3 regions of the Ensifer soli genome follow, and region 2 is predicted to be linked to each of the others. Evidence: predicted binding sites of a transcription regulator. Region 2 holds the regulator's gene; each other region holds the start of a gene.
What was found. The regulator LexA, encoded in region 2, represses DNA repair genes until DNA is damaged. The targets are predictions, from matches to a motif close to TGTTCNNNNTGTGTTCNG.

Region 1 (9,918 bases), on a different contig from region 2:
CCGGCGGACGGAACAACAGGCGGCCTCGCTGGAGGAGACCTCCGCGGCGCTGGCCCAGATCACCGGCACCGTGCGCAGTTCGACCGCGCTTGCGGAAGAAGCGAGCCGCATGGTCGACGAGACGCGGACGAACGCCGAGGAATCCGGCCGCATCGTCGGCGAGGCGGTGGCCGCGATGGCGCGCATCGAAGGGGCGTCCTTGGAGATCGGCAAGATCATCAACGTCATCGACGAGATCGCCTTCCAGACGAACCTGCTGGCGCTCAATGCCGGCGTCGAGGCGGCACGGGCGGGCGAGGCCGGCAAGGGTTTCGCCGTCGTCGCCCAGGAGGTGCGCGAACTCGCCCAGCGCGCCGCCGGCGCCGCCAAGGACATCAAGGCGCTCGTGACCCGCTCCGGCACCGAGGTCGGCAACGGCGTCCGGCTCGTCCAGGCGACGGGCGACGCGCTCGGGCGCATCGGCACCGACGTGTCGCGCATCAACGCCCATATGAAGTCAATCGTGATGGCCGCGCGCGAGCAGCAGACCGGGCTTGGCGAGATCAATGCCGCGGTCGGCCAGCTCGACCAGACGACGCAGCAGAACGCCGCGATGGTCGAGGAAACCAACGCGGCAAGCCACACGTTGGCGCAGGATGCCGAGGGTCTCGGCCGCATCGTCGGCCAGTTCCATCTGAGCGGCCAGGCGCAACCGGCCTCCCACCAGCCCTACCGTCAAGCCCCGGACCAGCCGGCGCCGGTAGGGATGCCGGCCATGCGCGCCGCCGCGCCGCGTTCGTCGCTGGCGCCCAAGGCCGCCTCGACGGCCAGCCGGCCGCGCTCCTCTCCTGCCAAGGCCCTGATCGGCCGTGTCGCAGGCGCCTTCGGCAATTCTCCGGCCTCGTCCGCCGCTTCGGCGAGTTCCGCAGACAACTGGGAAGAGTTCTGATCATGTCCAACGCGCTCAAGCAGTCCGGTGCCTCCTATCTGGAGATCGTCTCCTTCCATCTCGGCGACCAGGAATTCTGCATCGACATCATGGCGATCCGCGAAATCCGCGGCTGGGCGCCGGTGACGCCGATGCCGCACACGCCGCCCTACGTGCTCGGCCTGATCAACCTGCGCGGCGCCGTGATCCCGGTCATCGACATGGCCTGCCGGCTCGGGATGAAGATGACGGAGCCTTCCGAGCGCGCCGCGATCATCGTCACGGACATCGCCGGCAAGCTGGTCGGCCTTCTGGTCGAGCAGGTCTCCGACATGATGACCATCCGCGCGGAGGACCTGCAGCCGGCGCCGGAGATCATTCCCGAGGCGCAGCGCGCCTTCTGCCGCGGTATCGTGGCGCTGGAAAAGTCGATGGTCTGCTTCCTGAACCTCGACACCGTCATCGCCGACCGGCTTGCCAACGCCGCCTGACGGCGCGCGCCGCAGGGCCTTGCGCCGCGCTTTGCCTCCGTGCTCAATGGGGTCATCGCATGGGCAAGGGAGACTGCCGTGGTGAAATGCCTGCTTCTCGTCGATATCCAGAGAGGGTTCTGCCCCGGCGGCAACCTGCCGGTGCCCGATGGCGATGCGGTGGTTCCGGTCGCCAACAGGCTGATCGCCGAGGGAGGCTACGACCTTGTCGTCGCCTCGCAGGACTGGCACCCGCAAGGCCACGGCAGCTTCGCCTCCAGCCATCCCGGGAAACGCCCCTTCGACATGGGCGAACTCGGCGGCAAGCCGCAGATGATGTGGCCGGACCATTGCGTCCAAGGCACCGAGGACGCCGCGTTCCACCCGGATCTCGACCTGCGGAGCGTCGATCTCGTCCAGCGCAAGGGCATCGATGCCGCCGTCGACAGCTACTCCGCCTTCCGCGACAATGACCGGGCCGCGCTGACCGGGCTCGACGCCGTGCTTCGGGACAGGGGCGTGACGGTGCTCGACATCTGCGGGCTCGCGACCGACTACTGCGTCAAGTTCTCCGCTCTCGACGCCGTCGCCATGCTGGACGGGGTCGCCGTGCGCTTCGTCGAGGATGCGAGCCGCGGCATCGACCCGGCCGGCGTCGCGGCGGCGGTCGAGGAGATGCGGGCGGCCGGGATCGCCATCGTCACCGCATCGGACGTCATCGGCGGCTGACCGTCCGATCGGCGGGACCTTTCGCGGCACACGGCCGGGCAGGCGGATCGCACGGGCGACAGACCGAAAAGTTTCATTCGCCGGCACATGTTTTCGCTCAACACAGTGTGATGAGCGGCGCAGGCGCGGCATGAAACCATACCGGTTGTCGGGCGTTTCATGGACGGGTCAAGACAAACGAACCCAATGGAACCAGAACAGGAGAATATCATGTCCAAGTTCATCAAGCTCGCCGCCGCCGCCGCGCTGTTTTCGTCCGCCGCCCTCGGTGGCGCCTTTGCCCAGGGTGCGAATGCCGACGGCTATCAGCCGGGCGACGGCGACTTCTACATCGGCGCGACGCCCCCGTCCTCGACCGGCCCGGACGGCACGCTCGTCGATCCGAACAACACCGGCAGCGTCCGTTCCAACTCGATGGGCATGAGCAGCGGCAGCCAGGCACAGCCGCAGGCCCCGATCGCCGGCGACATGGAGTACTACGAAGGGACGTCCCCGACCAACCAGTAATACCGGGCGGGATCAACCACCGGCTCAAAGCCCCGGCATCACATGATGCCGGGGCTTTGTCGTTTTTGATCGGTAAGTTCCGGCATGCCGCAGTGTATCGTTGCAGATTAATTTTCGGATAGAAGCGAATCCCGCTGGAACCATACGCTCTTTTTCTCGTTATTCCTGCAGGTCAGGCGCTGACTTAAAGAATTACAGACAGTTGAACTCAAACCCTTCCCTTCAAGGAGAGAGACAATGCAGAAGAAACTTTCGATCCTCGCCGCTGCCGCCCTGTTCTCGTCGGTCGCCCTCGGCGGTGCCGTGGCACAGAGCACGTTTGAGCCCGGCGACGGCGACTACTTCAACGGCACGACGGCTCCGGAGGCCACCGAACAGGTCACGCCCGCGCCGCAGACCGGTGAAGCCATCGTCCTGCCGAAGGTCGACCAGAACGCCACCGGCAGCATCGCCGACGACAAGACCGCTCCGGCCGCCCCGGGCGACGGTGACTACTACGAAGGTGCGAACCCCGAGCAGAAGTAACGCATACGGATGGAATGCAGGGGAAAGGGTCGGCGGTTGCCGGCCCCTTTTCCGTTTGAGTGCGAATGATCGCGTCAGGGCTTCTTGACGCTCCAGGTCACCGTCTGGCCGTAGAGCGGAACCGTCGACAGCGACATCTTGGCCGATCCCTCCGTCAGCTCGCGGGAATGGGCGAGATAGATCAGCGTGTCGTTCTTCTTGTCGTAGATCCGCGTCACGACGAGGCTCTTGAAGATCAGCGACAGGCCGGAGCGGAACACGTCCTCGCCGCCTTTCGACAGGTCGATCTCGCCGATGGTGATCGGGCCGGTCTGCCGGCAGGCGATCGAATTGTTCGAGGGGTCCTCGAACCAGTTGCCGTTCTTCAACCGGTCGATGACGCCGCGGTCGAAATAGGTCACGTGGCAGGTGACGCCCGACACCTTCGGGTCGCTGACCGCGTCCACCTTGATGTCGTTGCCGATCCAGTCGACGCCGACCTCTCCGACCGTCTCCGCGCCCGCTATTCCGGCGGACATCATCATCGCAAGGCTCGCACAGGCAAGCAGGCTTCGCCGCATCATCGTCAGTCCCTCCGTTTGTACCCTTGGGAGATAGGACACGGGGCAGCGTTTTCACAGGGTCGTGATCGCGGCGACCGATTCGGGGGACGGCGCATCCGACGGGCACCTCCGCCATGGCGTCCTTGCCTGGTCCCGGGGCCCCGCATGGCGGATTGTCAACCGGAGAGGCCTGACGTTGCTTGCCTTTTGTGTCCCCGGGACAGCCGGGCTCCCCTTGTCCCGAAGACCCGCGCTCAGATCCTTTCGACGAAACCGTCCAGAACGCGCTTCTCGCCGGCACGATCGAAGGCGATGGTCAGCTTGTTGCCCTCGATCGAGACCACATTGCCGTTGCCGAACTTGACGTGGAAGACACGGTCGCCCTTGGAAAAGCGCGAGGGCTCGGCGGCGGTCGATTTCGCCACCAGTTCCCCCTCGATCTGCCGGGCGCGCGGACCGCTTTCGCCATAACCGATGCGTTCGATCGCGTGGCCGGAGCGGTTGCCCCAGTTGTCGCGCGTCGCCTCCGTCCGGTTCGCCTGCGCCCGTTTCCAGCCCGGCGTCGCATAGCTGTTGCCGAAGGGTTCCGCGCGGTCGAAGCGCGACTGGCCGTAGGCGGCACGGCCGTAGCCTCCGTAGGATTGCTCGGCCTCGGCCACCTCGACATGGTCCGGCGGCAGCTCGTCGAGGAAGCGCGAGGGCAGCGTGGACTGCCAGAGGCCGTGGATACGCCGGTTCGACACGAACCAGATGTGGCAGCGCCGCTTCGCGCGGGTCAGCCCGACATAGGCAAGGCGCCGCTCCTCCTCCAGGCCGGCCCTGCCGCCTTCGTCGAGCGAGCGCTGGTGCGGGAAAAGACCTTCCTCCCAGCCCGGAAGGAACACCGTCTCGAATTCGAGCCCCTTGGCCGAATGCAGTGTCATGATGCTGACGGCGTCGAGGTTTTCGTTCTGCTCGGCATCCATCACCAGCGCGACATGCTCGAGGAAGCTGCGCATCGATTCGAAGGCTTCCATCGAGCGGATCAGTTCCTTGAGGTTTTCGAGCCGACCGGGCGCTTCCGCCGACTTGTCGTTCTGCCACATCGCGGTGTAGCCGCTCTCGTCGAGGATCTTTTCGGCAAGTTCGGTATGGGGCGTCGTCTCGAGCAGCCCCTGCCAGCGCTTGACGTCGGCGACGACGTCGAACAGCGCCTTTCGCGCGCGCGGTTTCAGTTCCTCCGTCTCGATGATGTCCTCGGCGGCGCGCAGCATCGGCAGGTCGCGCGCCCGGGCATAGTCGTGCAGGGCCCGAACCGTCGTGTCGCCGAGGCCGCGCTTCGGCGTGTTGACGATCCGCTCGAAGGCGAGGTCGTCGGCGCCCTGGGCGACCAGGCGGAAATAGGCGAGCGCATCGCGGATCTCCATCCGCTCGTAAAAGCGCGGGCCGCCGATCACGCGGTAGTTGAGGCCGAGCGTGACGAAACGATCTTCGAATTCGCGCATCTGGAAGGAGGCGCGCACCAGGATCGCCATGTCGTTCAGCGCGTGCGTCTTCAACTGGAGCTGCTCGATCTCCTCGCCGACCGCGCGCGCCTCCTCTTCCGAATCCCAGGCGGCATGCACCTTCACCTTCGGATCCTCGGGATCGCGCCGGTCGGTGAAGAGCGTCTTGCCGAGCCGCCCCTCGTTATGGGCGATCAGATGGCCGGCGGCGCCGAGGATATGGCCGGTCGAGCGGTAGTTGCGTTCGAGCTTGACGACCTTGGCGCCGGGAAAATCCTTCTCGAAGCGCAGGATGTTGTCGACCTCCGCGCCGCGCCAGCCGTAGATCGACTGGTCGTCGTCGCCGACGCAGCAGAGATTGACCGGTCCCTCGTCGCGCGTGCGCTGGGCGATCAGCCTCAGCCAGAGATACTGCGCGGTGTTGGTGTCCTGGTACTCGTCGACGAGGATGTAGCGGAAACGCTTGTGATAGTCGCGCAGAAGGTCCGCATGGGCGCGGAAGATGCGGATCGGATGCATCAGCAGGTCGCCGAAGTCGCAGGCGTTCAGCGTCAGGAGCCGCGCCTGGTAGGCATGGTAGAGCGCGCGGCCCTTGCCGTTGGCGAAGGCGCGGGCGTCGCCCTCCGGAATGTCGGCGGGGCCGAGCCCCTTGTTCTTCCAGCCGTCGATCATCTGGGCGAAGGTTTTGGCTGGCCAGCGCTTGTCGTCGATGCCGTCGGCCTGGAGCACCTGCTTGATCAGGCGGATGACGTCGTCGGTGTCGAGGATGGTGAAATCGGAGCGCAGCCCGGCGAGTTCCGCATGCCGGCGTAGGAGCTTAACGCCGATCGAGTGGAAGGTGCCGAGCCAGGGCATGCCCTCGACCGCGCCGCCGGCGAGCACGCCGATGCGCTCGCGCATCTCGCGCGCCGCCTTGTTGGTGAAGGTGACGGCGAGGATCTGCGAGGGATAGGCGCGGCCGGTCGCGAGGATATGGGCGATGCGCGTCGTCAGCACCCGCGTCTTGCCGGTGCCGGCGCCGGCGAGCACGAGGACGGGGCCTTCCAGCGTCTCGACCGCGTCGGTCTGTTCCGGATTGAGCCCGGCGAGATAGGCGCCGCTGTCGGGCTGGCGCGAGCGGTCGCGCGCGGCCAGCGCCCGGGCGGCAAGGCCGCTCGGCCCGGCAGCCGCGGGGCGCTGCGGCGGTTCCTCGTCGAAGAACGGAATGTCGTCGTAACCACTCTGCATGCGGCTCAATGTAGTGATTCGGGTCCGAAAGGCCAGAATGGGCGTTCCTCTTTTATTCTCGGGCATCACGAGGAAGTGTAGCCGCCGTGACATCCGGCCCTCGCGCTGCCCACGTACAAAACGTTGATATTGCGATGCAGCAGCGCGAAAAGCCGTTTCATTACAATTGTGTCATGATCGGCGACCTTGATTGCCGCGACACTTGCAAAACGGGATACTTGCGCCAATTCCACCGCGCCTGGGCCGGGCGCGGCCGATGAACAGGGTGAATCTGGAGATCTGAATGCGGTTCGTGCGGCAGCTCATCATCTGTCTGGTCCTTCTTGTGGCAGGGCTCGGCCTGTGGCTGAAATTCGTGCCCGGCGCCGGCGCGACGCTCGCCGCGATCGGGGTCTCCCATCCCCTGATCGACGCGATCGCCGCGAAGCCGGCAGGGGAGGCCGCCGCGGGCGCCGGCGAACGCCGTCAGGGCGGCGGCCAGCGCAGCGTCGTCGTCGAGCCGTCCGGCGTCGCCGTCATCAATGACCGCCTGAACGCGATCGGCAATGGCGAGGCGATCCGTTCCGTCACCGTGACGCCGTCTGCGACCGGCAATCTCACCGAGGTTCTCGTGCGGTCCGGCGACCGCGTCGAGGAAGGCCAGGTGATCGCCCGCCTCGACAGCGACGAGCAGACGATCGCGGCCGAACAGGCACGGCTGACGCGCGACAGCGCGCAGGAGAAGGTGACGCGCTACCGCAATCTCGGCTCTGCCGCCGCCGTGACGGCGGTCGAGGTCCGCGATGCCGAGATCGCCCTTCAGACGGCGGAACTGGCGCTGCGCACGGCCGAACTCGACCTGAAGCGGCGCGAGGTGATCGCGCCGCTCTCCGGCATCGTCGGCATCATTCCGGTCAATCCCGGCGACTACGTGACGACTTCCACCGCGATCGCGAGCGTCGACGACCGCTCGGAGATCCTCGTCGATTTCTGGGTGCCGGAGCGCTTCTCCAACAAGATCGCCGTCGGCCAGCCCGTGACCGCGACCGCCATCGCCGAGCCCGGCAAGACGCTTGCCGGCGCCATCCATGCGATCGACAATCGCGTCGACCAGGCGAGCCGGACGCTGAGGGTCCGCGCCCGCATCGAGAACCCCGAGGATCGCCTGCGCGGCGGCATGTCGTTCTCGGTCACGATGACGTTCGACGGGGACCGCTATCCCGCCGTCAATCCTCTGGCGATCCAGTGGAGCGCCGACGGTTCCTTCGTCTGGCGGGTGGTGGACGGCCGCAGCGAGAAGGTTCCGGTGCACATCGTCCAGCGCAATCCGGACAAGGTGCTGGTCGATGCCGGGCTCTCGGAGGGCGACGAGGTGGTGATGGAAGGCGTGCAGCAGCTGCGCGACGGCGGCGCGGTGCGCATCGCCGGGCGCGACCAGGACAATGGCGCGGCGGCGCGTCCCCAGGGCTTCAAGGCGGCGGAGGCGACCCCGTGAGCGGCGGCGGCGACACGCCCGTCGATGTCGGGCAGGGCGGTTCGGCGGGATTCACCGCCCTCTTCATCCGCCGGCCGATCTTCGCCCTCGTCATCAATACCCTGATCGTCGTTGCAGGCCTTGCCGCCTTCAACGGCGTGGAGGTGCGCGAACTGCCGCAGGTTGACCAGCCGGTGGTCTCCGTCACCACCGATTTCGATGGCGCCGCGCCCGAAACGGTCGATCGCGAACTGACGTCGACCATCGAGGGGGCCGTGTCCCGCGTGCAGGGCATCACCTCGATCTCCTCGCAATCCTCCTATGCCCGCAGCCGGGTGACGCTGCAATTCTCCGATTCGACCGATATCGGGCAGGCCTCCAACGACATCCGCGATGCGCTCGGCCGCGTCTCGAACCAGCTTCCGGACGGTGCCGACGAACCGCGCATCGTCAAGGCGGATGCCGACAGCCAGCCGATCCTGCGCCTGGCGCTGACCTCCGACCGGCTGTCGATGGAAGACCTGACGCTGCTCGCCGAAAACGAGGTCACCGACCGGCTTGCCGCCGTCGAGGGCGTCGCCGACGTGCAGATCAACGGCGACCAGGAAAAGATCTTCCGCGTCGACGTCGACCAGTCGAAGCTCGCCGGACGCGGCCTGACCATCGCCAATCTGCGCACGGCGCTCGCCTCCGCCGCCCTCGACGTGCCGGCGGGGTCGCTGACCAGCATCAACCAGGACCTCTCGGTGCGGGCGACGGCCGACCTGCAGACGCCCGAGCAGTTCGAGACCCTGATCATCGGCAACAATGTCCGCCTCGGTGATGTCGCGACGGTGACGCTCGGCCCGGACATCGGCACGTCGTCGCTGCGCTCGAACGGCCAGCAGGGCATCGGCCTCGGCGTCATCCGCCAGGCGCAGTCGAACACGCTCGACATTTCCGAGGGCGTGCGCAATGCGGTGGCGACGATCGGCGACATCCTGCCGGAAGGCACGCAGCTTCGCATCACCAGCGACGATGCCGTCTTCATCGAGGGGGCGATCCACGAGGTCGAGATCGCGCTCGGCGTCGCCGTGGTGATCGTGACAATCGTCATCTACCTCTTCCTGCTCGACTGGCGGGCAACGCTGATCCCGGTGCTGACCATGCCGATCGCGCTGATCGGAACAGTCGCGGCGATCTACCTGGCCGGCTTCTCCATCAACATTCTCACCCTGCTCGCCATCGTGCTCGCCACCGGCCTCGTCGTCGACGATGCGATCGTCGTGCTGGAAAACATCGTTCGGCGCCGCGCAGAGGGCATGGGGCCGCGCGCGGCCGCCGTGCACGGGACGCTCGAAGTGTTCTTCGCCGTCATCGCGACGACCGCGACGCTCGCCGCCGTCTTCGTGCCGCTTTCCTTCCTGCCCGGCCAGACCGGCGGCCTCTTCCGCGAATTCGGTTTCGTTCTCGCCTTCGCCATCCTGCTTTCCGCCTTCGTCGCGCTGACGCTCTGCCCGATGCTTGCCTCGCGCCTGCTGAAGACGCAGGCCGACCATGGCGCGCCGCGGGGCGGCGTCCTCGGCGGTCTCGGCCGCGCCTGCGCCGGCTTCTACCGCGCGACGCTGCGGGCCTGCCTCAACGCCCCGCTGGTCGTCGTGCTCGCCGCGCTGATGTTCACCGCCGTCGGCGCGCTCGGCTTTACCTCGCTCACCTCCGAACTGACGCCGCCGGAGGACCGCGCCCGCATCATGCTGCGCATCAACGCGCCGCAGGGCGTGTCGCTCGACTACACCCAGGCGCAGATGCGCCGCCTCGAACAGGGATTGCAGCCGCTGGTCGATTCGGGCGAAATCGAGAACGTCTTTTCCGTTTCCGGGCAGGGCGGCGCGGTCAACAACGGTTTCATGGTGCTGAGCCTCGCGCCTTGGTCGGCGCGCGAGCGCAGCCAGCAGCAGATCGCCGCCGACATCACCCGCATCGCCGCCACCGTGCCGGCGGTGCGCGCCTTCCCGATCCAGCCGAACAGCCTCGGCATCCGCGGCGCTGGCAACGGGCTGCAGGTGGCGCTTGTCGGCAACAATTACGAGACGCT
Region 2 (9,918 bases):
ATCCCGAGGGAGGCCGCCGCGACCATCTGGGAAAAGGGCGGCAAGGCGACGTTCGATGTTGCCCGCATCGACGAGATCGAGGCCGTCACCAGGCATGACGTCATCGCCTTCCTCACCCATCTCGCGGAAATCGTCGGCCCCGACGCCCGCTTCGTCCATCAGGGCATGACCTCCTCCGACGTGCTCGACACCTGCTTCAACGTCCAGCTCGTGCGCGCCTCCGACATTCTCCTCGCCGATCTCGACCGGCTGCTCGAGGCGCTGAAGCGGCGCGCCTTCGAGCACAAGGACACGGTGACCATCGGCCGGTCGCATGCCATCCATGCCGAGCCGACGACCTTCGGCGTCAAGCTGGCGCTTGCCTATGCCGAATTCGAACGCTGCCGCCGCCGGCTCGTCGCCGCGCGCGAGGAGGTGGCGACCTGCGCGATTTCCGGCGCGGTCGGCACCTTCGCCAACATCGATCCGCGCGTCGAGGAGCATGTCGCGAAAGCCATGGGGCTTGCCCCCGAGCCGGTCTCGACCCAGGTCATCCCGCGCGACCGGCACGCGATGTTCTTCGCGACGCTCGGGGTCATCGCCTCCTCGATCGAACGGCTGGCGACGGAAATCCGCCATTTGCAGCGCACCGAGGTGCTGGAGGCGGAGGAATATTTCTCGCCCGGCCAGAAGGGCTCCTCGGCGATGCCGCACAAGCGCAACCCTGTCCTCACCGAGAACCTGACCGGCCTTGCCCGGATGGTGCGCTCCTTCGCCATGCCGGCGATGGAGAACGTCGCCCTCTGGCACGAGCGCGACATTTCGCACTCCTCCGTCGAGCGCATGATCGGCCCGGATGCGACGGTGACGCTCGATTTCGCGCTGTCGCGGCTGACCGGCGTCATCGACAAGCTGCTCGTCTATCCCGACAACATGCTCGCCAACCTGAACAAGTTTCGCGGCCTCGTCCACTCGCAGCGCGTGCTGCTTGCCCTGACGCAGGCCGGAGCCTCACGCGAGGATTCCTATCGCCTCGTCCAGAGAAACGCGATGAAGGTCTGGGAAGAAGGCAAGGATTTCCTTGAGGAACTGCTCGCCGACGCCGAGGTTCGCGCCCTGCTCCCCGAAGTGGAGATCCGGGAGAAGTTCGACCTCGGCTACCACACCAAGCATGTGGACACGATCTTCCGCCGCGTGTTCGGCTGAGGCGAGCGCCGCGACGCGCGCGCGGACGCGGCCCGTTTTCGCACGGATGCGTCAAATGCGAGCAGGATCCTTAGTCCCGTTTTGAGAAAGCGGCGCTATCGTTCCTCCCGATCCGGCATTGCTGGCAGGAGGGGACATGGACGCGCATCTCTCGCAATCGAAACACATCCGGCGAAGCGCGCCGCGCGCCCGCGCGCGCTTCACCGCGATCGTCACCGGCCGTGTCGGCGTCAGCAGCGGCGTCGTCAAGGATCTGTCGCCGGGCGGCATCTGCTTCGAACTCAAATTCGACATCAATGCCCGCTCCGGCGAGGCTGTGAGCATCAAGAGCGAGGAATTCGGCCTGCTGACCGGCCGCGTGCAATGGACGCGCGGCTGCCGGATCGGCATCAAGCTCGACCGGTCGTCGCGCACCGACGCCCAGATCGCCTCTTACTTCCGCTTCTTCCGCTGACGACGCCGTCGCGTTCGGCTGAGGAATGCCGGCACGGACGGCTTGACGAAGCCCGTGCCGCACCGCACATAACGGCCATGAAAGTCGCCGACGCCGATATCCTCATCATCCCCGGCTATACCAATGCCGGACCGGACCACTGGCAGACACGCTGGCAGCAGCGTCTGTCGACCGCACGCCGGGTCGAACAGGCCGAATGGACGAAGCCCGTGCGCGACGACTGGGTGATGCGCGTGCGCGCCGAGATCGAAACGGCGACGCGGCCCGTCGTGCTCGTCGCCCATTCGCTCGGCGTCGCGGCGGCGGTGCATGCCTGCCGGGATCTGACAGGCAGGGTGGCGGGCGGCTTCTTCGTCGCCCCGCCCGACGTCGCCAATCCGGCGATCCGCCCGCAGCACCTGTCGACCTTCGGCCCCTACCCCCGAGATCCCCTGCCGTTTCCCTCGGTGGTGGTCGCGAGCCGGAACGATCCCTTCGGCGCCTACGAACAGGCGGCGGACACCGCCAATGCCTGGGGATCGCTGCTCGTCGACGCCGGCGAGTCCGGCCATATCAACGCCGAGTCCGGCCACGGGCCCTGGCCGGAAGGCGGAATGGTCTTCGCCCGCTTCCTCAGCCGGCTCGACCCGGCGTCGGCGAAAACCCGGGCCTAGCGATCTTTCGCGGGCAAAGTTAATGCCAATTTCACCGTCAGGCTGTATAGTCCGGCTTTACCTGCGACGGCTGGAACCATGGCACAGCACAGTGAGGCGGACAAAGGGCATGGCCCGGACGCAGCGGACGAGCGCCGCTGCCTCGCGATGATGGCCGATCGCCTTCCCCTTCCCTCCCTGATTGCCGATGCCGACGGCCACGTTCTCCATGTCAACGCGGCGCTCGCCCGCCTCGCCGGTCTTGACGCCGCGACCGCACTTGGTGGCGCATGGGACGGACTCCTCCTCGATGCCGCCGATCTCGATCTTGCGGACCTGACCCTTGAGGCGCGCGACATGCAGCTTCGGACACAGGCATCCTCCGGGATCTGGGTCCGGGCAACCGCGACGTTCGTTTCCGGCCTTCATCTCATCCAGTTCCAGCCGATCGACGACCTCAAGCAGGCGCTTGCCGATGTCGGCAACGAGCGCAAGCGCTGGAAATATGCGCTGGAAAGTTCGATCCAGGGCGTCTGGGACCACGATTTCGGCCACGGCGAGCTTTATTACTCGCCGACCTGGAAGCGCCTGCGCGGTCTGCCGGCCGACAGCGAGGTGGACGGCGCCCTGGAAAGCTGGATCAAGAACGTCCATCCGGACGATCGCGCCCGGGTTCTCGCCAGCATCGAACTGCAGGAAAGCGGCCGGGCCGCCTTCAACATCTTCGAATATCGCGAGCGCCATGCGGACGGGCATTGGGTGTGGATCGAGAGCCGTGGCGCGAGCGTGGAGTGGGGCGAGGACGGCAAGCCGCTGCGCGTCATAGGCACCGACACGGACATCACCGCCCGCAAGCGCGACGAGGCGCGGCTCGAAGCGCTGTCGCGCCGGCTCCAGCTCGCCCTCGACGTGTCGCAGATCGGCGTCTTCGACTATGACATGGAAACGGATACCGTGCTCTGGGACCAGAGGATGTTCGAGATTTACGGGGTGGTCGCCCGCGACGCCAATCCCGGCAAGGGCACATGGGAGAGCCTGCTGCATCCGGACGATGCCGCAGCCGCGATCGCGCGGAACGAGCGCGGCATGGCCGAAAGTACATCCTTCACCAATGCCTTCCGCATCATCCGTGCCGACGGCAGCCTGCGCCACATCCGCGCCAATACGGCGCCTTATGTCGATGCCGACGGCCACCGCCGCCTTGTCGGCGCCAACTGGGACGTGACCGGCGACGTGCGCCTGCAGGAGGAGCTGACGCGGGCGAAGACACTCGCCGAGGCCCGCAGCGCCGACCTCGAGGCCGCCAAGATCCGCATCGAGTACAACGCGCTCCATGATCACCTGACGGGCCTGCCGAACCGGCGCTATCTCGACCAGCGGCTGGCCGATCCCGATGCCCGCCATTCCGGCGTGCTCCACATCGACCTCGACCGCTTCAAGCAGATCAACGACACGCTCGGCCACAAGGCCGGCGATGTGATGCTGGTTCACACGGCGACATTGCTGCGCTCCTTCGCCACGGCCGGCGACTTCGTGGCCCGCATCGGCGGCGACGAGTTCGTCTTTCTCTGTGGTGCCGAACGCAGCGAGGAGGATATGGCCCGCGTCTCCGGCGACCTTGTCGAGGCGCTGCGCCAGCCGGTCGCCTACAAGTCCCATATGTGCCGGTTCGGCGCGAGCATCGGCATCGCCTCCGCCGCCACGTCGGGGACGGACGCCAAGCAGATGCTCGTCAATGCCGACATCGCGCTCTACCGGGCAAAGAGCCTCGGGCGCAACCGCTACGCCTTCTTCTCGAGGGAGATCCAGGCACAGATCCTGCACTCGAAGCGCATGGCGGACGACATCCTCGACGGGCTGGACGCCGGCGAGTTCATTCCCTTCTACCAGCCCCAGTTCGACGCCCGCACACTCGCGATCAGCGGCGTCGAGACCCTGGTGCGCTGGCGCCATCCGGTGAAGGGATTGCTGACGCCCGACCGTTTCCTGAACGTCGCCGAGGAGATCGGCGCGCTCGCCACGATCGACCGCAAGATCGTCGAGCAGGCCCATCGCGACTTCCGCTCCTGGCAGGCGCGCGGCCTGCGCATCCCGCGCTTCTCCGTCAACGTCTCGTCACGGCGCCTGCGTGAGGCGGACATCGCCGAAACCATGGGTTCGCTCGGCATCGAGCCGGGCACGCTGTCGTTCGAACTGCTGGAATCGATCTTCCTCGACGATCTCGAGGACACGGCGATCGAAACGGTCGCGGCGCTGAAACAGCTCGGCATCGACATCGAGATCGATGACTTCGGTACCGGCCACGCGTCGATCGTCAGCCTGCTGCGGCTCAGCCCGTCGCGTCTGAAGATTGATCGCGCCCTGGTCAATCCGATCGTCATCGGTCCGGACCAGCGCCAGCTCGTCTCATCCATCATCGAGATCGGCCACTCGCTCGGCATCGAGGTCGTGGCGGAGGGCGTCGAAACGCTCGAACATGCGCAGATCCTGCGCGGCATGCATTGCGACGCGCTGCAGGGCTATGCGCTCGGCAGGCCGATGTCGAAGGCCGACCTCGAACGCTTCGCCCATGCCCACCGTCCCCTGGATCTCGATGCGCCGCTGACGCCGAGGGGACTCGGACGCATCGCCTGACGGGACGGTGTCGACGACATGCGCGGACGATCCCGGCGGGCGGCCCAGCCGGGATCTCTTGCCGTCAGCCTCAGGAGGCGTTCTGGATCTGCGCCACGGCGTCGCCGAGCAACTCCACCATCTTCAGCCGGATCTGGTCCTCGCTGATCGACACGCCGGCCGCATCGAAATCGGCCTTGACCTTGCGCACCACGTCCTCATGGCCGACCTCCTCGAAATCGGCGGCGACCACCTCGCGCGCATAGGCGTCGGCATCGGCCTTGCCGAGCAGGCCGGCGGCCCAGAGCCCGAGCAGCTTGTTGCGCCGGGCCTCCGCCTTGAACCTCAGTTCCTCGTCCAGCGCGAACTTAGACTCGAAGGCCTTCTCGCGATCGCTCATGTTCGTCATGTGATGTCTCCTCGTCCTGCCCGAACCCTGCTGGGCACGTGAAAGCAGCCCCATAAACCAAAAGCCGGCGGCAAGCGCAATGCATCCCCGCGCAGGCCCGCCATTTCGCCGCAATGCGGATGCAGGGTCGCGCCTGCGCGGGCGCGTCCCGTATTTCCGGGGACGGGTCCGTCAGGCCGATTGTGAATTCCTTTCATTTCGGATATGGACCCGGTTGGACAAACCATCAGGCGTTGCCCAAGAACGCCTGCAACAAAGAGACACAACAGATGAACCGTCGCCGCCGTATCTATGAGGGCAAGGCAAAGATCCTTTACGAGGGTCCTGAACCGGGAACTCTGATCCAGTTCTTCAAGGACGACGCCACGGCCTTCAATGCGAAGAAGCACGAGGTCATCGACGGCAAGGGCGTTCTCAACAACCGCATCTCCGAATATATCTTCACCCATCTGAACAAGATCGGCATTCCGACGCATTTCATCCGCCGGCTCAACATGCGCGAGCAGCTGATCAAGGAAGTGGAGATCATTCCGCTCGAGATCGTGGTGCGCAACGTCGCCGCCGGCTCCCTGGCCAAGCGCCTCGGCATCGAGGAAGGCATGGTGCTGCCGCGCTCGATTATCGAATTCTACTACAAGGCCGACCAGCTCGACGATCCGATGGTCTCCGAGGAACACATCACCGCCTTCGGCTGGGCGAGCCCGCAGGAACTCGACGACATCATGGCGCTCGCCATCCGGATCAACGATTTCCTCTCCGGCCTCTTCCTCGGCGTCGGCATCCAGCTCGTCGACTTCAAGATCGAATGCGGACGCCTTTTCGAGGGCGACATGATGCGCATCATCCTCGCCGACGAGATCTCGCCGGACAGCTGCCGGCTCTGGGATGTCGAGACGAAGGAAAAGATGGACAAGGACCGGTTCCGCCGGGACCTCGGCGGCCTCGTCGAGGCCTACCAGGAAGTCGCGCGCCGGCTCGGCATCATGAACGAAAACGAACCGCCCCGTGGCTCCGGCCCGGTGCTGGTCAAGTAGCAGATCGGAGACGGCAAGCGTGATCAAGGCGCGTGTAACGGTGACGCTGAAGAACGGCGTGCTCGACCCGCAGGGCAAGGCGATCGAGGGCGCGCTCGGCGCGCTCGGCTTCGGCGGTATCGGCCAGGTCCGCCAGGGCAAGGTTTTCGATCTGGAGATCGATTCCGCCGACCGGGCGGCCGCGGAAGCGAACATCAAGACGATGTGCGAAAAACTTCTCGCCAACACGGTGATCGAGAACTACAGCATCTCGCTCGCCTGACGGCGACATCGCAGTCAGGTCGCAAGGACGCCGCTGCCGCAAGGTTTCAACCGTGGCCGCGATGCAAACCGCCCCATGGCAGATCGACTGCGCGGGGCCACTCTTGAAGGTCGAGCCTCCGCCATGAAATCAGCCGTCGTCCAGCTTCCCGGATTGAACCGCGATCGCGACATGATCGCGGCCCTGACGAAAATCTCGGGGAAAGCGCCGGTGACGATCTGGCAAACCGAAACAGAGATCCCGGACGTCGACCTGATCGTCATACCAGGCGGCTTTTCCTACGGCGACTACCTTCGCTGCGGGGCGATCGCCGCGCGGATGCCGGTCATGCACGCGATCCGCGCCAGGGCCGAGAAGGGCGTCCGGGTGCTCGGCGTCTGCAACGGCTTCCAGATCCTGCTCGAGGCCGGCCTCCTGCCTGGCGCCCTGATGCGCAACGCCTCGCTGAAATTCGTCTGCCGCGAGGTCCGCCTTGAAGTCGCCAATGCGGCGACTGCTTTCACACGCGGCTATGCGAACGGTCAGGTCATCCGCTGCCCCGTCGCCCATCACGACGGCAACTACTTCGCCGACGACGCGACGCTCCGGGCGATCGAGGACAGGGGGCAGGTCGTGTTCCGCTACGCCGAAGGCACCAATCCGAACGGCTCGATCAACGACATCGCCGGCGTGATCAACGCGGCCGGCAATGTGCTGGGCATGATGCCCCATCCGGAGAACCTGATCGAGGCGGCCCATGGCGGCGCGGACGGGCGCGCCCTGTTCGAATCCGCGGTGGGTTTGGTCGCTGCCTGACGACACCGGGAGCCTGCCCATGCCAGCCCTGACCGCCATGCCTGCGCTTCGCCGGCGTGTCTTTATCCGCCTCGCCGCGATCGTCACCCTCGCGGCAGGCCTTGCCGGCTGCCAGTCTTCCTCCGCGCCGCCTGCGCCGACGCATGACACGGGCGCGCTGACGACGATGGAGCGCATCGCCCTCGGTGCCAACCGGTGCTGGTTCAAGTCCAGGGACCCGGCCTTCGCCGCCTATCGGCTGGCACCGGAACTGAACTCCTTTTCGGGCCGGCCGCGCATCCTGATCGTGCCGCGCAACACGCCGGAATCGCGCCCGCTCGCCGTGGTTCAGGCGGAGGGACAGCCGGCGCGGCTGCAGGCTTTCGGCCCCCTCTTCACCGAAAGCCAGGGCGCGCGCATGAGCGCGGACATCCGCCGCTGGGCCGGCGGATCATCATCCTGTGGATGAACGGTAAACCTTTAGAAATCGAACGGCTTGCATGCCGTCCCGTCTTGAAACAGGTTTGCAATCGGGCAAATCTGCGCGCACGTTCGACGGGGGAACGGCCATGGCAGTGACGATATATTATGATGCGCGATCGGCGACCTGCCGCAAGGTGCTGAAGCTGATCCGGGAGACCGGGGTCGATCCGACGGTGATCGAATACGAGAAGACCCCGCCCGGCCGGGAAGAACTCGTCGCCCTCATTCTTGCGCTCGATGCCCTGCCACGTACGCTTCTGCGCAAGAAGGAAAAGCTCTATCACGATCTCGGGCTCGACGACGAAAGCCTCAGCGACCGGGAACTGATCGATGCGATGCTCGAAAACCCCTCCCTGATCGAGCGACCGATCGTCATCGGCCCAAAGGGCATTCGCCTCTGTCGCCCGCGCGAACGGGTCTTTGAGATCCTGTAACGCCAGCTTGCTGCCCGTCGTCGCGGCGATGGCACGGCGTCCCAATCCGCAGCCGGTCAGTTGTAGCGGCGTATGAGACCGACGAGTTTGCCCTGGATCTTGACCCGGTCGGGACCGAAAATCCGGGTTTCGTAAGCGGGATTTGCGGCCTCCAGCGCGATGGAGGCCCCTTTGCGCCTGAACCGTTTCAGCGTCGCTTCCTCATCATCGACAAGAGCGACGACGATCTCCCCCGGATTGGCGGAAGAGGCGTTGCGGATGATCACCGTATCCCCGTCGAGAATGCCGGCCTCGATCATGGAATCACCGCGCACTTCCAGCGCGTAATGATCGCCGGTGCCAATCATCTCGACGGGCACGGAAATGTCGTGAGTGTTGTTCTGTATTGCCGAGATCGGCACTCCTGCCGCAATGCGTCCCATGACGGGTACGGATACGGTATCGCGCACGGGTGCTTTCACAGTGGCCGTGGCCGATGCCGCCGGCTTGCCGAGGCTGCCCTCGATCACGCTCGGCGAGAAGCCGCGCCGCTGGGCGAGGCTCGGTGTGTATGCCTCCGGCAGCTTGATGACCTCCAGCGCCCGCGCCCTGTTCGGCAACCGCCTGATAAAGCCTCTCTCCTCAAGTGCTGTGATGAGACGATGAATTCCGGATTTCGACGCGAGATCGAGAGCGTTTTTCATCTCGTCGAAAGAGGGCGGCACGCCCGATTCCTTCATCCGCTCATGGATGAAAAGCAACAGTTCCTGTTGTTTGCGTGTCAGCACGGTATCACCCAGAATCTCGAAACAAACCCAGAACGGACCGTATCTGTTCGCACTGTGTTCCACAAGCCTTGGGTGTAAATTATTTTTTGGAAGTGGCGGCTGGAGGCGCGGAAGATAATCCGGAATGGAATTCAGAGATAAATGGGAACGAAATCGGCTTCGCTTCGTGGATTTTTCAGTGTTTTTTGGCTGAAAACAGGAGTTACCAATGCGCCAATTGGTAAGGCTATTCTTGTCCATTCCAGCGTAAATATTATCCTACTGAAAACATTCAGGTAATTGAGGACCATCGATCACATGAAGCCTGCTATTTGAGAGGATGGGGGACCTTATTGGGGACCTTCGCCTCTTCTAAATCTCCTCATCTGCCTCTCTAACATTTCGGGCACCGTTGGATGACGAGAGGTTGAAATTTTTCCATCAGATATCATATATTCATTGTAATTCTCATTGATTCTCTTTACCAAATTAGCTGCGGCAAGCTGTTTTTTATTGTGAAATTCCATATCTTCTGGAAAGCCACTATCGGGTCTATAATCTGTATTGATTAATTAGCCCCCCCCAATGATGACCAAAGACTATCCCAAAGCGGCCAATACTTTAGATCAAAATTACCTTCCATGATGTACTGATTATCTATGCCCAATAACTCTAGTATTTTTACATATACGTCTGTCGGAATTCTATTTGAGCCCGATAGGTAATTTTGAAGCGATCGGTACGGAAGGCCGATGTCCGCACTGAGAGATTTCATAGATCGCTTTCTCTCCTTCATCATTCTTTTGATACCGGCGACAATGCGGTCGTTGTAGTCGTCCATTCACTGTGCACCCATTTAGGTGCATTTTGACTAAATCATATCACCTGATTT
Region 3 (9,918 bases), on a different contig from region 2:
CAGACGGAAGGCGACCGCGTGCTCTACGACCACACCTTTCCCCTGTCGCTGACCCGGACGCCGAAACGCCTCGCGGCCCGCGTCCGCAGCCATGCCTCCGGCGTGACGCTCGAGGTCAGGACCGGCGAACCCGGCATGCATCTCTACACCGGCTTCAAGATGGACCTCGCCGTGCCGGGCCTCGAAGGCCGCCGCTACGGACCCTTCGCCGGATTCTGCCTGGAGACGCAGACCTGGCCGGACGCGATCAACCATCCGAACTTCCCCGATGCCGTGCTCAGGCCGGGCAAGGTCCTGCGCCAGGAAACCGACTATATCTTCCGCAAGGGCTGACACCGCGGACGACGGGAGCGTGCCGCGATCCTCGACGTTCGCCCCCGCGCTTCCGGTCTTTGTTTTGGACGCATGTCTTTCGCGAGAGCGCTGCCCGCCCCGCGAGACATGCCTGAGGGGAGCATCAGGATATGGCAGACGCGGAACGGATCGCGCTGGTCACCGGCGGAGGAAGCGGGATCGGCAAGGAGATTGCCCGGGCGCTGGCGGCGGCCGGCTGGCAGGTGGTCGTCAGCGGAAGGCGCGTCGAGGTGATCGAGGCGGCGGCGAGGGCGATCGGTGCCGACCATCAGGGCCGCGTGACGGCCATCCCCGCCGATGTCGGCGATCCGGGCTCCGTCGACGCCCTGTTCGAGGCGATCCGGCGGCGCTTCGGCCGGCTCGACCTGCTGGTCAACAATGCCGGGATCGGTGCCCCCCCGGTGCCCATGGAAGAGATCACCTTCGCGCAATGGACCGCGATCGTCGGCGCGAACCTGACCGGCGCCTTTCTCTGCACCCAGCAGGCGATGCGGCTGATGAAGGCGCAGGTTCCACGCGGCGGCCGCATCATCAACAACGGATCGATCTCGGCGACCACGCCGCGGCCGCATTCCGCGCCCTATACAGCCACCAAGCATGCGATCACCGGCCTGACGAAATCGACGGCGCTCGACGGTCGCGCCTTCGATATCGCCTGCGGCCAGATCGACATCGGCAACGCGGAAACGGAGATGACGGCGCGCATGCAGACCGGGGTGCTGCAGGCGAACGGAACGGTGGCGGCCGAGCCTGTGATGCCCGTCCGCCATGTCGGCGAGGCGGTCGTGCAGATGGCGTCCCTGCCCCTCGACGTCAATATCCTCACTATGACCATCATGGCGACGGGCATGCCGCTGGTCGGCCGGGGATGAGGCGTTGCCGTCGCGTCAGTGCGCGACGGCCAGCCCCGGAGCCTGGGCCAGCAGGGCGACCTTCAGCTTTTCCATGGCGCGTGTCTCGATCTGCCGCACGCGCTCCTTCGAGATGCCGAGATCGGCGCCGAGTTCCTCGAGCGTCGCGCCGGTGTCGGCAAGGCGGCGGGCGCGGATGATCTTCATCTCGCGTTCGTTGAGGTTGGTCATCGCATGGTCGAGCCAGGCGCGGCGGCGCTCCTCGTCGATGAGGATCGAGACCTGCTCGTCGGGAAGCGGGGCCTCGCTCGCCAGAAGGTCGAGCCGCTCGCCGCCGGAGGAATCCGACGAGGAGATCGGCGCCTGCAGCGACGTGTCGCTTCCAGAGAGGCGCGCATCCATCGTCTGCACATCAGCGAGGCTGACGCCGAGGGCGGCGGCGATTTCCTCGTGCACGGCCTGGGCGGTCAGTTGCCGGTCGCCCTGGGCGAGCTTTGCCCGCAGCCGGCGGAGGTTGAAGAACAACGCCTTCTGCGCCGAACTTGTGCCGCCGCGCACGATCGACCAGTTGCGCAGCACGTAATCCTGCATCGAAGCGCGGATCCACCAGGTCGCATAGGTGGAAAAGCGCACGTCGCGGCTCGGCTCGAAGCGCGCGGCCGCCTCCAGAAGACCGACATGGCCTTCCTGGATCAGGTCGCCCATCGGCAGGCCGAAATTGCGGAATTTCACCGCCATCGAGACGACGAGGCGCATGTGGGCCATGGCGATCTTGTTGCGGGCGTTCTGGTCGCTCGCTTCGCGCCAGGCCCTGGCAAGTTCCTGTTCCTCGTCCCGGGCGAGATAGGGAGCGGCCATCGCGGCCTTGATCATGCGGCGGTCTGCGGAAACCTGTCTCATCTTGCTCCCTCTCGGCACGGCCCCGTGCGTCCATTCGATGCGCACAGCCGGAAGGATCGCCGGGGAGGCGAACCGGATGCCGTCATCCAGAAAGTCCTTCGAAAGAGAGAGGCAACGCGCCTTGATCTTTACACGGGACGATCCAGGAACGCGGCAAGGGGAGATTGGTTCCATAGAAAAAGGCCCGATCCGGAGATCGGGCCTTGAAATTTTCATGACGGGACACAGGAGCCGGGCGCGTGCCCGGTTCAGGCGGCCTCTTCCTGGGACTCGTCCTCCTCGACGGCCTTGCCGCGCTTCGGATTCTTCGTCAGGTTGGCCTCGACGAGGCGAACGGCCTCGGTCTCCGACATCTTGTTGACGGCGGCGATCTCGCGGGCCATCCGGTCGAGGGCGGCCTCGTAGAGCTGCCGTTCGGAATAGGACTGCTCCGGCTGGTTCTCGGCGCGGTAGAGGTCGCGCACGACCTCGGCAATGGCGATCAGGTCGCCGGAATTGATCTTGGCATCATATTCCTGCGCACGGCGCGACCACATGGTGCGCTTGACCCGTGCCTTGCCCTGCACGACCTTCAGCGCCCGCTCGACGGAATCGTTCTCCGACAGTTTGCGCATGCCGATCGACACCGCCTTGGCCACCGGCACCTTCAAACGCATCTTGTCCTTCTCGAAATCGATGACAAAAAGCTCGAGCGTCATGCCCGCGACGAACTGTTCCTCGATGACCACGATCTGACCGACGCCATGCGCCGGATAGACGATGGATTCACCGGTCTTGAAGCCGTGGCGGTTGGAGGATTTCTTCTGCTGGGTCGTCATTCGTTTCAAAAACTCCCTGTTACGCTCCCCGATGGGGACGGGGGCCGGGCCGTTCGGCCCGGTATCGACGGGACACCGTCTGGTTCTCTGCGGTCTGGTCCATCCAGGAGAACACAAAAAACACGGAAACCGTCGCGACAGTCACGGGGAAGGCCCGTTGCGGAGGTGATGGAGCCGTGCTTGAGAGTTTCGCGTTCGTGATGGTTTCGGGCGCGCGCGACGCCGCAAAGTGGATCAGTGTGTTATACCTACCACAAAAAACTGTCGAAATCAATAATTTGCTGCAACACCGCCAAAGGGCTCCCGCACCGCCCCGTTTCAGGTGCGATGCAGCAGCGCGCGACGCGTCCGGTTTGCAGGACCGGTATCGATCAGGGCGTCCGGCATGGCGCCGGAGGCCGCGGCGGCGCGGGTCAGCTGCCCTCGCCGGGTGCCTCGGAGAAATATTTCTCGTACTTGCCGTCGACCCCGTCCATCTCCTTGGCGTCGGGAAGGGAGTCGCGCTTGACGGTGATGTTCGGCCACTTGGCGGCGAACTCCGCATTGATCGCCAGCCACTTGTCCAGTCCCGGCTCGGTGTCCGGCTTGATGGCGTTCGCCGGACATTCCGGCTCGCAGACGCCGCAATCGATGCATTCGTCCGGATGGATGACGAGGAAGTTCTCGCCCTCGTAGAAGCAATCGACGGGGCAGACCTCCACACAGTCCGTATACTTGCACTGAATGCAGTTGTCGGTCACGACATACGTCATGAGGCACTCCAGGTCACACGTTCGGAAGGCGCGCCCGAACCGGAGGAAACGATCGATGTCCGGCCGGCTACCGCCCTGCGGTCAGCGATTCTCCGCCCCGCGATATCGACCGTGAGGTAATGGCTTTGGCGGTGCTTGGCAAGAAAGAATAGCGCGCCTCAAGGCCCTTTGACGCAAAGCCTCAGTCGTCCTGCTGCCACCAGGCCGGCGAGAGCAGGCGGGCGATCTCGCGCCGCTCCTTCTTCTCCGGGCGTCCGGCACCGGGCACGCGCGACGCATGCGGCAGGGCCCCGGCGGAAGCGGGCGCGTCCGGCGGAGGCGTCAGGTCCTCGTAGAGATGGCGCGCCTCGGGATAGGGGCCGCGCCGCGTGCCGCCGGACAGGACGCGCAGCAGGACCGCGCGCTCGCGCAGCGACACCGAGACCTCGTCGCCGATCTTCACCTGGAACGAGGCGGAGGTCGCGCGCGTGCCGTTCACCCGCACGTCGCCGGCCTCGATCGCCTTCTGCGCAAGCGAGCGCGACTTGACCATGCGGACGAAGAAAAGCCACTTGTCGAGCCGCTGGCGCGGCACGGCGGCAGGCCCCGGCGCGTCGTCGGCCATCGCCGGCGTCAGGACTTCATCCGCTCCTTGAGAGCGGCGAGCTTGGCGAAGGGGGAATCCGGATCGACCGGCTTTTCGGCGCGCGGCGGACGCGATTCGAAATGGGCGGGCTTGCCACCGCGATTGTCCTTGCGGTCCGGACGCTCGGAGCGTTCGCCGCGCTCCGGCCGATCGCCCCGGTTCGGGTCGCGCTCGCCGCGATCGTTGCGCTTGCCGTGCTGCGGCTTTCCGTCGCGGCCTTTCGGCCGGTCGTTGCGCTGGTCCGGCCGCCCGCCCCGATCGTGTCGCTCCTCGCGACCCTCGCCGCGTGCGCCCGCTTCGGCGGCGGCTGCCGGCTGGCCCGCGCGCGGCTGCCCTTGCCCCTGCCCGTGCCCCTGCCCTTGGCGCCTGTTGCCCTGGTGGGGACGGCCGGCATTGCGCTGCGGATTGTCGTTGCGCCCGCCAGGACGCCAGAGCAGGACCGGCTTCGGTTCGACCGGCTCGGCCGAGGGCTGCGCCTCGCCGTCTGCGGCGGTCGTCACCGGCTCGGCCGCGGCCTCCTCGGCACCCGGCGCCGCTTCCGTCGCGACGGCCCCGTCCGCCGGAGCAACGACTTCGGGCTCGGGCTCGGCCGAAACGTCTGCCTCCACCGCTGCTTCGGGCGCTGCTTCGGCATCAGCCGCGGGCGCGGCGTCGGCCACCGGCGCGGCGTCCGCTTCCGGCTTGAGGAAGGCCGCGACCTCCTCCGCCTTCACGCTGTCGGCGCGGTAGCCGAGTCCTTTGAGGATTTCCTCCATGTCGTCCGGGGTCGCGCCGAGGATCGACAGCATGCCGGTCGTCGTCATGAAGCGGCGGCCGTCATAGGCGCCGTCGGGGCGCGCACCGGTGCCGGGCTTCCACTGCAGCAGCGGACGGATCAGGTCGGCGAGCCGTTCGAGGATGTCGATGCGTACCGCGCGCTTGCCGAGGAAGCGGAAGCCGGCGAGCTTGTAAAAGGCGCGCTCGAAACCGGGATCGGTGACGACCGAGGTGCGGCCGGCGGCGAGCATCGGGATCAGCTCGCCATAGCCCGGCCTGTCGAGCCCGTCATTCTTCAGCGCCCAGAGCAGCGTGATCAGTTCCGCCGGCGCGGGCTTCAGCAGCGCCGGCATGAAGATGTGGTAGGCGCCGAAACGGATGCCGTGGCGGCGGATCGAGGCGCGCGCCTCCTGGTCGAGCGACTTCACGTCCTCGGCGACGTCGCGACGGAAGAGCACGCCGAGATTCTCGACGAGCTGGTAGGCGAGCCCCTTGGCGAGCCCCTCGAGATCCTCCGCGCGCGAAAGGTCGTCGAGCGGCTTCAGCACGGTGGAGATGTGATGGTTGACGAAGCGCTCGAGGCGGGCGGCGACGTGGTCGCGCGCAGCCCCCTGCAGCTGCTCGTCGGCAAGCACGATGAGGCGCGGGCGCATCACATGGTCGCTGGCGGCAAGGCGCGCCACCGGCTCGCCGAGCCAGCGGACATAGCCGTCGGCGCCGAGCGCGAGATCGCCGTTGCCCGAGGCGTGCAGCCGCGCGGCGCGCGCCTCGAATTCGAGCGCCAGCGCCTTCTGGGCGGCGGCGAGGGCGGCGCGGGCGTCGGGACCTTCCGTGCCGTTTGCGAGCGAGAACCGGAAGCCGGCGAGCTGTCCGACATGGTGGCCCTCGACGAAGACGTCACCGTTCACACTGATCTCAGCTTCAAGCATCGCATTCTCTCTCAGGCGCTTCATGAGGACAGATGTCCTGCGATCAACAAAGCGTTTCGTCAACCGTTCATGCAGGGCGTCGGACAGGCGATCTTCGATTTCGCGCGTCTTTTCCTGCCAGTGTGTCGGATCGGCAAGCCAGCCCGGTCGATTGGACACATAGGTCCAAGTTCGGATTTGGGCAATACGCGCCGACAAGGTATCGATCTCGCCGTCGGTGCGATCGGCGCGATGGACCTGTTCGGCAAGGAAATTCTCGTTCACCGTGCCCCGTTTCACGAGGTCGGTGTAAAGCGTCAGGATCAGGTCGGCATGCTGGGCGGGCGCGATGCGGCGGTAATCCGGCAGGGCGCAGGCCTCCCAGAGCCGTTCGATTCGCTTGGGCGTCGAGGCAAGCTCGCGCACCTCCGGATAGCGCACCAGATGCTCGAAGGCCTGCAGGTCGACGGAGGGAAGCGCCCGGGTCAGCCCGGCGACCGAGGGCGGCGCGTCGAGGCTGGCGCGCAGCGCGTCGAGCGAGGTGTAGTCGAGTGCCTTGGAGCGCCATTGCAGCACCCGGACCGGATCGAACTGGTGCGCCTCGATCCGGTGCACAAGCTCGGGCTCGAAGGGCTCGACGCGCGAGGTGACACCGAAGGTGCCGTCGTGCAGGTGCCGCCCGGCACGGCCGGCGATCTGGGCGAGCTCACCCGGATTGAGGTTGCGGAACTGGTAGCCATCGAACTTGCGGTCCTGGGCGAAGGCGACGTGGTCGACGTCGAGGTTGAGGCCCATGCCGATCGCGTCGGTGGCGACCAGATATTCGACATCGCCTTCCTGGTAGAGCGCGACCTGGGCGTTGCGCGTGCGCGGCGACAGCGCGCCGAGGACGACGGCGGCCCCGCCGCGCTGGCGGCGGATCAGTTCGGCGATCGCATAGACCTCGTCGGCCGAGAAGGCGACGATGGCGGAGCGCTGCGGCAGCCGGGTGATCTTCTTCGAGCCGGCATAGAGAAGCTGCGACAGGCGCGGCCGCTCGACGACGGTGATGCCGGGCAGCAGCCGTTCGAGGATCGGCCGCATGGTCGCGGCACCGAGCAGCAGTGTTTCCGCCCGCCCGCGCAGATGCAGCAGCCGGTCGGTGAAGATATGGCCGCGCTCGAGATCGCCGGCGAGCTGCACCTCGTCGATGGCGACGAAGGCGGAAAGGGTCTCGCGCGGCATCGCCTCGACCGTGCAGACCGAATAGCGGGCGAGATGCGGCGTGATCTTTTCCTCGCCGGTAACGAGCGCGACGTTGTGGACGCCGACCTTCTCGACCAGGCGGGTATAGACCTCGCGGGCGAGCAGCCTGAGCGGCAGGCCGATGATGCCGGACTCGTGCGCCACCATGCGCTCGATCGCGTAGTGCGTCTTGCCGGTGTTGGTGGGCCCGAGGACGGCGGTGACGCCGCGGCCGCTCAGGATCATGGGGTGATGGGGCACGTTCGTTCGTTCCAAGGCCTGTGCGGGTTCATGCCCCTGCCGACAGGAGGGACGCCGGCGAGAGGGAAGCCCGCATGCGCGCCGGCGGCACGGTCCTCTCCTTGCCAACAGATGCCCATCGCCGGTCGATATGGCAAGGGGCGGGGCCCGTCCTCTCGCGCCCCGGAGGCCGGAAAGTGTGGCAGCGGCCACCGCGTCTCGAAATAGAACAGCGCCGGAACGAATCGGCGACGAATCGCTGACGCATTCTTGTTCCTTCTTTGTTCTACACAAGATGTGGATTTCGACGGCGGACCATCCACCACATCGTGAATCGGCAAACGCTCCATGCCGGAAAGGCCGGGATCCGGCGAGATTCGCCTCACGCAGCGTAAGCCGCCGCTTGAGATTCCGAATCCAAGACTCTGGACCGTTTAAGAAAAATTAACCGTTGCACGGCCGTGATCGTGAAGAATTAGTAAAGAAAATCCCGATCCGTCTCTTGACCAAACCGGGAACGAAACAAAGACGAATCGCCGACCGACGCTCTTTCCCTTTTTGTTCCATACCACATATAGTATATTATGAATTTATTAACCACGATGCCGTTCGGGGCGGAAAAATGCCGTCGAATGCGTCGGTGACGCTTGACCCACCGCAAAGGCTGACGCGGGAGGGGCGCGCGCATCGTCCGCCGGGAACGGGGGCGATGCGCCACCTCCAGGCGCGTTAACGCTTGCGCCAAAGCGGGAACGAATCGGCGACGAATCGCCGACCCGGCCGGTTTCGCGCTTTGTTCACCACAGGATCTTGTGGAAAAACAATTCATTAACCATAGGAGTGCGTCGCTTTCGGGACAAAACGGCACCGGTAGCGACCGGTACCGTTAACCTTTGCCTCAGACGAAGAACTGGCCGCCATTGGCGGAGATCGTCGAGCCGGTGATGAAGCCGGCATCGTCGGAGGCGAGGAAGACGACGCAGCGCGCCACCTCCTCCGGCTCGCCGAGGCGGCCGACCGGGATCTGCGGGATGATCCGCTCGTTCAGTACTTTTTCCGGGATGGCGCGCACCATTTCCGTGCCGATATAGCCCGGGCAGATGGCGTTGACGGTGATGCCCTTGGCCGCCCCCTCCTGGGCGAGCGCCTTGGTGAAGCCGAGGTCGCCGGCCTTGGCGGCCGAATAGTTCGCCTGGCCCATCTGCCCTTTCTGGCCGTTGATCGAGGAGATGTTGATCACCCGGCCGAAGCCGCGGTCGCGCATCCCCGACCAGACCGGATGCGTCATGTTGAAGAGGCCGGTCAGGTTGGTGCCGATGACCGCGCCCCACTGTTCCGGCGTCATCTTGTGGAACATGGCGTCGCGGGTGATGCCGGCATTGTTGACCAGCACATCGACCGGCCCGAGCGCCGCCTCGACCGCCTGGATGCCGGCCGCGCAGGCGGCATAGTCCGAGACGTCCCATTTGAACACCGGAATGCCGTTCGCGTCGCTGAACGCCTTCGCCGCCTCGTCATTGCCGGCATAGTTCGCCGCGACGCTGTAGCCCGCCTCCTTGAGCGCGATCGAGATCGCCGCGCCGATGCCGCGCGATCCGCCCGTGACCAATGCCACCCTTGCCATGTCTCACTCCCTGTCGTTCCTGCCCTGGTGATGGATGGGACGCCGGCCGGCCGGCGTCGGTTTCTCGTTTCCGGCGGGTGAATGCCCGCCGGATGGTTCATGTCCTTGACGATACGGAAGAACGAAGCGTCAGAGACGCTCGACGCACATGGCGACGCCCATGCCGCCGCCGATGCAGAGCGTCGCCAGCCCCTTCGAGGCGCCGCGGCGCTTCAGTTCGAACAGCAGCGTGTTGAGGACGCGCGCGCCGGACGCGCCGATCGGATGGCCGATGGCGATCGCCCCGCCATTGACGTTGACGATCGACGGATCCCAGCCGAGATCCTTGTTGACGGCGCAGGCCTGGGCGGCGAAGGCCTCGTTCGCCTCGACGAGGTCGAGGTCGTCGATGGTCCAGCCGGCCTTTTCCAGTGCCTTGCGCGAGGCGGGGATCGGCCCGGTGCCCATGATCTGCGGGTCGACGCCGGCCGTCGCCCAGGAGACGATGCGGGCGAGCGGCGCGATGCCGCGCCTGGCCGCTTCCGCCTCGCTCATCAGCAGCGTCGCCGCCGCGCCGTCGTTGAGGCCGGAGGCATTGGCGGCGGTGACGGTGCCCTCCTTGTCGAAGGCGGGGCGCAGCTTCGCCATGCTGTCGAGCGTCGCGCCGTGGCGGATATATTCGTCCTGGTCGACGGTCGTGTCGCCCTTCCTGCCCTTGATGACGAAGGGAACGATCTCGTCGGCGAAGCGGCCGGCCTTCTGCGCGGCTTCCGCCTTGTTCTGCGAGGCGAGCGCGAACTGGTCCTGCTCGTCGCGGCTCAGCTGCCACTGGCGGGCGATGTTTTCCGCCGTGATCCCCATGTGATAGCCGTAGAAGGCGTCGGTCA

Region 1: ACEVQ6_RS06765 (ATP-dependent helicase) is a predicted target of LexA. The motif match lies at 6,434-6,451, and genes of this name have one in related genera.
Region 3: ACEVQ6_RS09950 (helicase-related protein) is a predicted target of LexA. The motif match lies at 7,700-7,717, and genes of this name have one in related genera.

What each region holds. Positions count from the first base shown of each region.
Region 1 covers NZ_JBHFEI010000003.1:398,957-408,874, forward strand. The annotation lists gene ACEVQ6_RS06735 (methyl-accepting chemotaxis protein) at 1-928, shown strand, start outside; gene ACEVQ6_RS06740 (chemotaxis protein CheW) at 931-1,398, shown strand; gene pncA (bifunctional nicotinamidase/pyrazinamidase) at 1,480-2,106, shown strand; gene ACEVQ6_RS06750 (hypothetical protein) at 2,317-2,613, shown strand; gene ACEVQ6_RS06755 (hypothetical protein) at 2,851-3,138, shown strand; gene ACEVQ6_RS06760 (CreA family protein) at 3,213-3,698, opposite strand; gene ACEVQ6_RS06765 (ATP-dependent helicase) at 3,935-6,391, opposite strand; gene ACEVQ6_RS06770 (efflux RND transporter periplasmic adaptor subunit) at 6,675-7,865, shown strand; gene ACEVQ6_RS06775 (efflux RND transporter permease subunit) at 7,862-9,918, shown strand, end outside.
Region 2 covers NZ_JBHFEI010000015.1:4,242-14,159, reverse strand. The annotation lists gene purB (adenylosuccinate lyase) at 1-1,185, shown strand, start outside; gene ACEVQ6_RS19235 (PilZ domain-containing protein) at 1,322-1,639, shown strand; gene ACEVQ6_RS19230 (RBBP9/YdeN family alpha/beta hydrolase) at 1,717-2,292, shown strand; gene ACEVQ6_RS19225 (sensor domain-containing protein) at 2,371-4,905, shown strand; gene ACEVQ6_RS19220 (DUF1476 domain-containing protein) at 4,976-5,293, opposite strand; gene purC (phosphoribosylaminoimidazolesuccinocarboxamide synthase) at 5,563-6,327, shown strand; gene purS (phosphoribosylformylglycinamidine synthase subunit PurS) at 6,347-6,589, shown strand; gene purQ (phosphoribosylformylglycinamidine synthase subunit PurQ) at 6,713-7,384, shown strand; gene ACEVQ6_RS19200 (hypothetical protein) at 7,422-7,832, shown strand; gene arsC (arsenate reductase (glutaredoxin)) at 7,933-8,280, shown strand; gene lexA (transcriptional repressor LexA) at 8,337-9,047, opposite strand; gene ACEVQ6_RS19185 (helix-turn-helix domain-containing protein) at 9,595-9,822, opposite strand.
Region 3 covers NZ_JBHFEI010000005.1:237,149-247,066, forward strand. The annotation lists gene ACEVQ6_RS09920 (aldose epimerase family protein) at 1-333, shown strand, start outside; gene ACEVQ6_RS09925 (SDR family oxidoreductase) at 465-1,226, shown strand; gene ACEVQ6_RS09930 (RNA polymerase factor sigma-32) at 1,242-2,105, opposite strand; gene ACEVQ6_RS09935 (CarD family transcriptional regulator) at 2,354-2,923, opposite strand; gene fdxA (ferredoxin FdxA) at 3,337-3,675, opposite strand; gene ACEVQ6_RS09945 (RNA-binding S4 domain-containing protein) at 3,857-4,279, opposite strand; gene ACEVQ6_RS09950 (helicase-related protein) at 4,288-7,434, opposite strand; gene phbB (beta-ketoacyl-ACP reductase) at 8,327-9,052, opposite strand; gene ACEVQ6_RS09960 (acetyl-CoA C-acetyltransferase) at 9,182-9,918, opposite strand, start outside.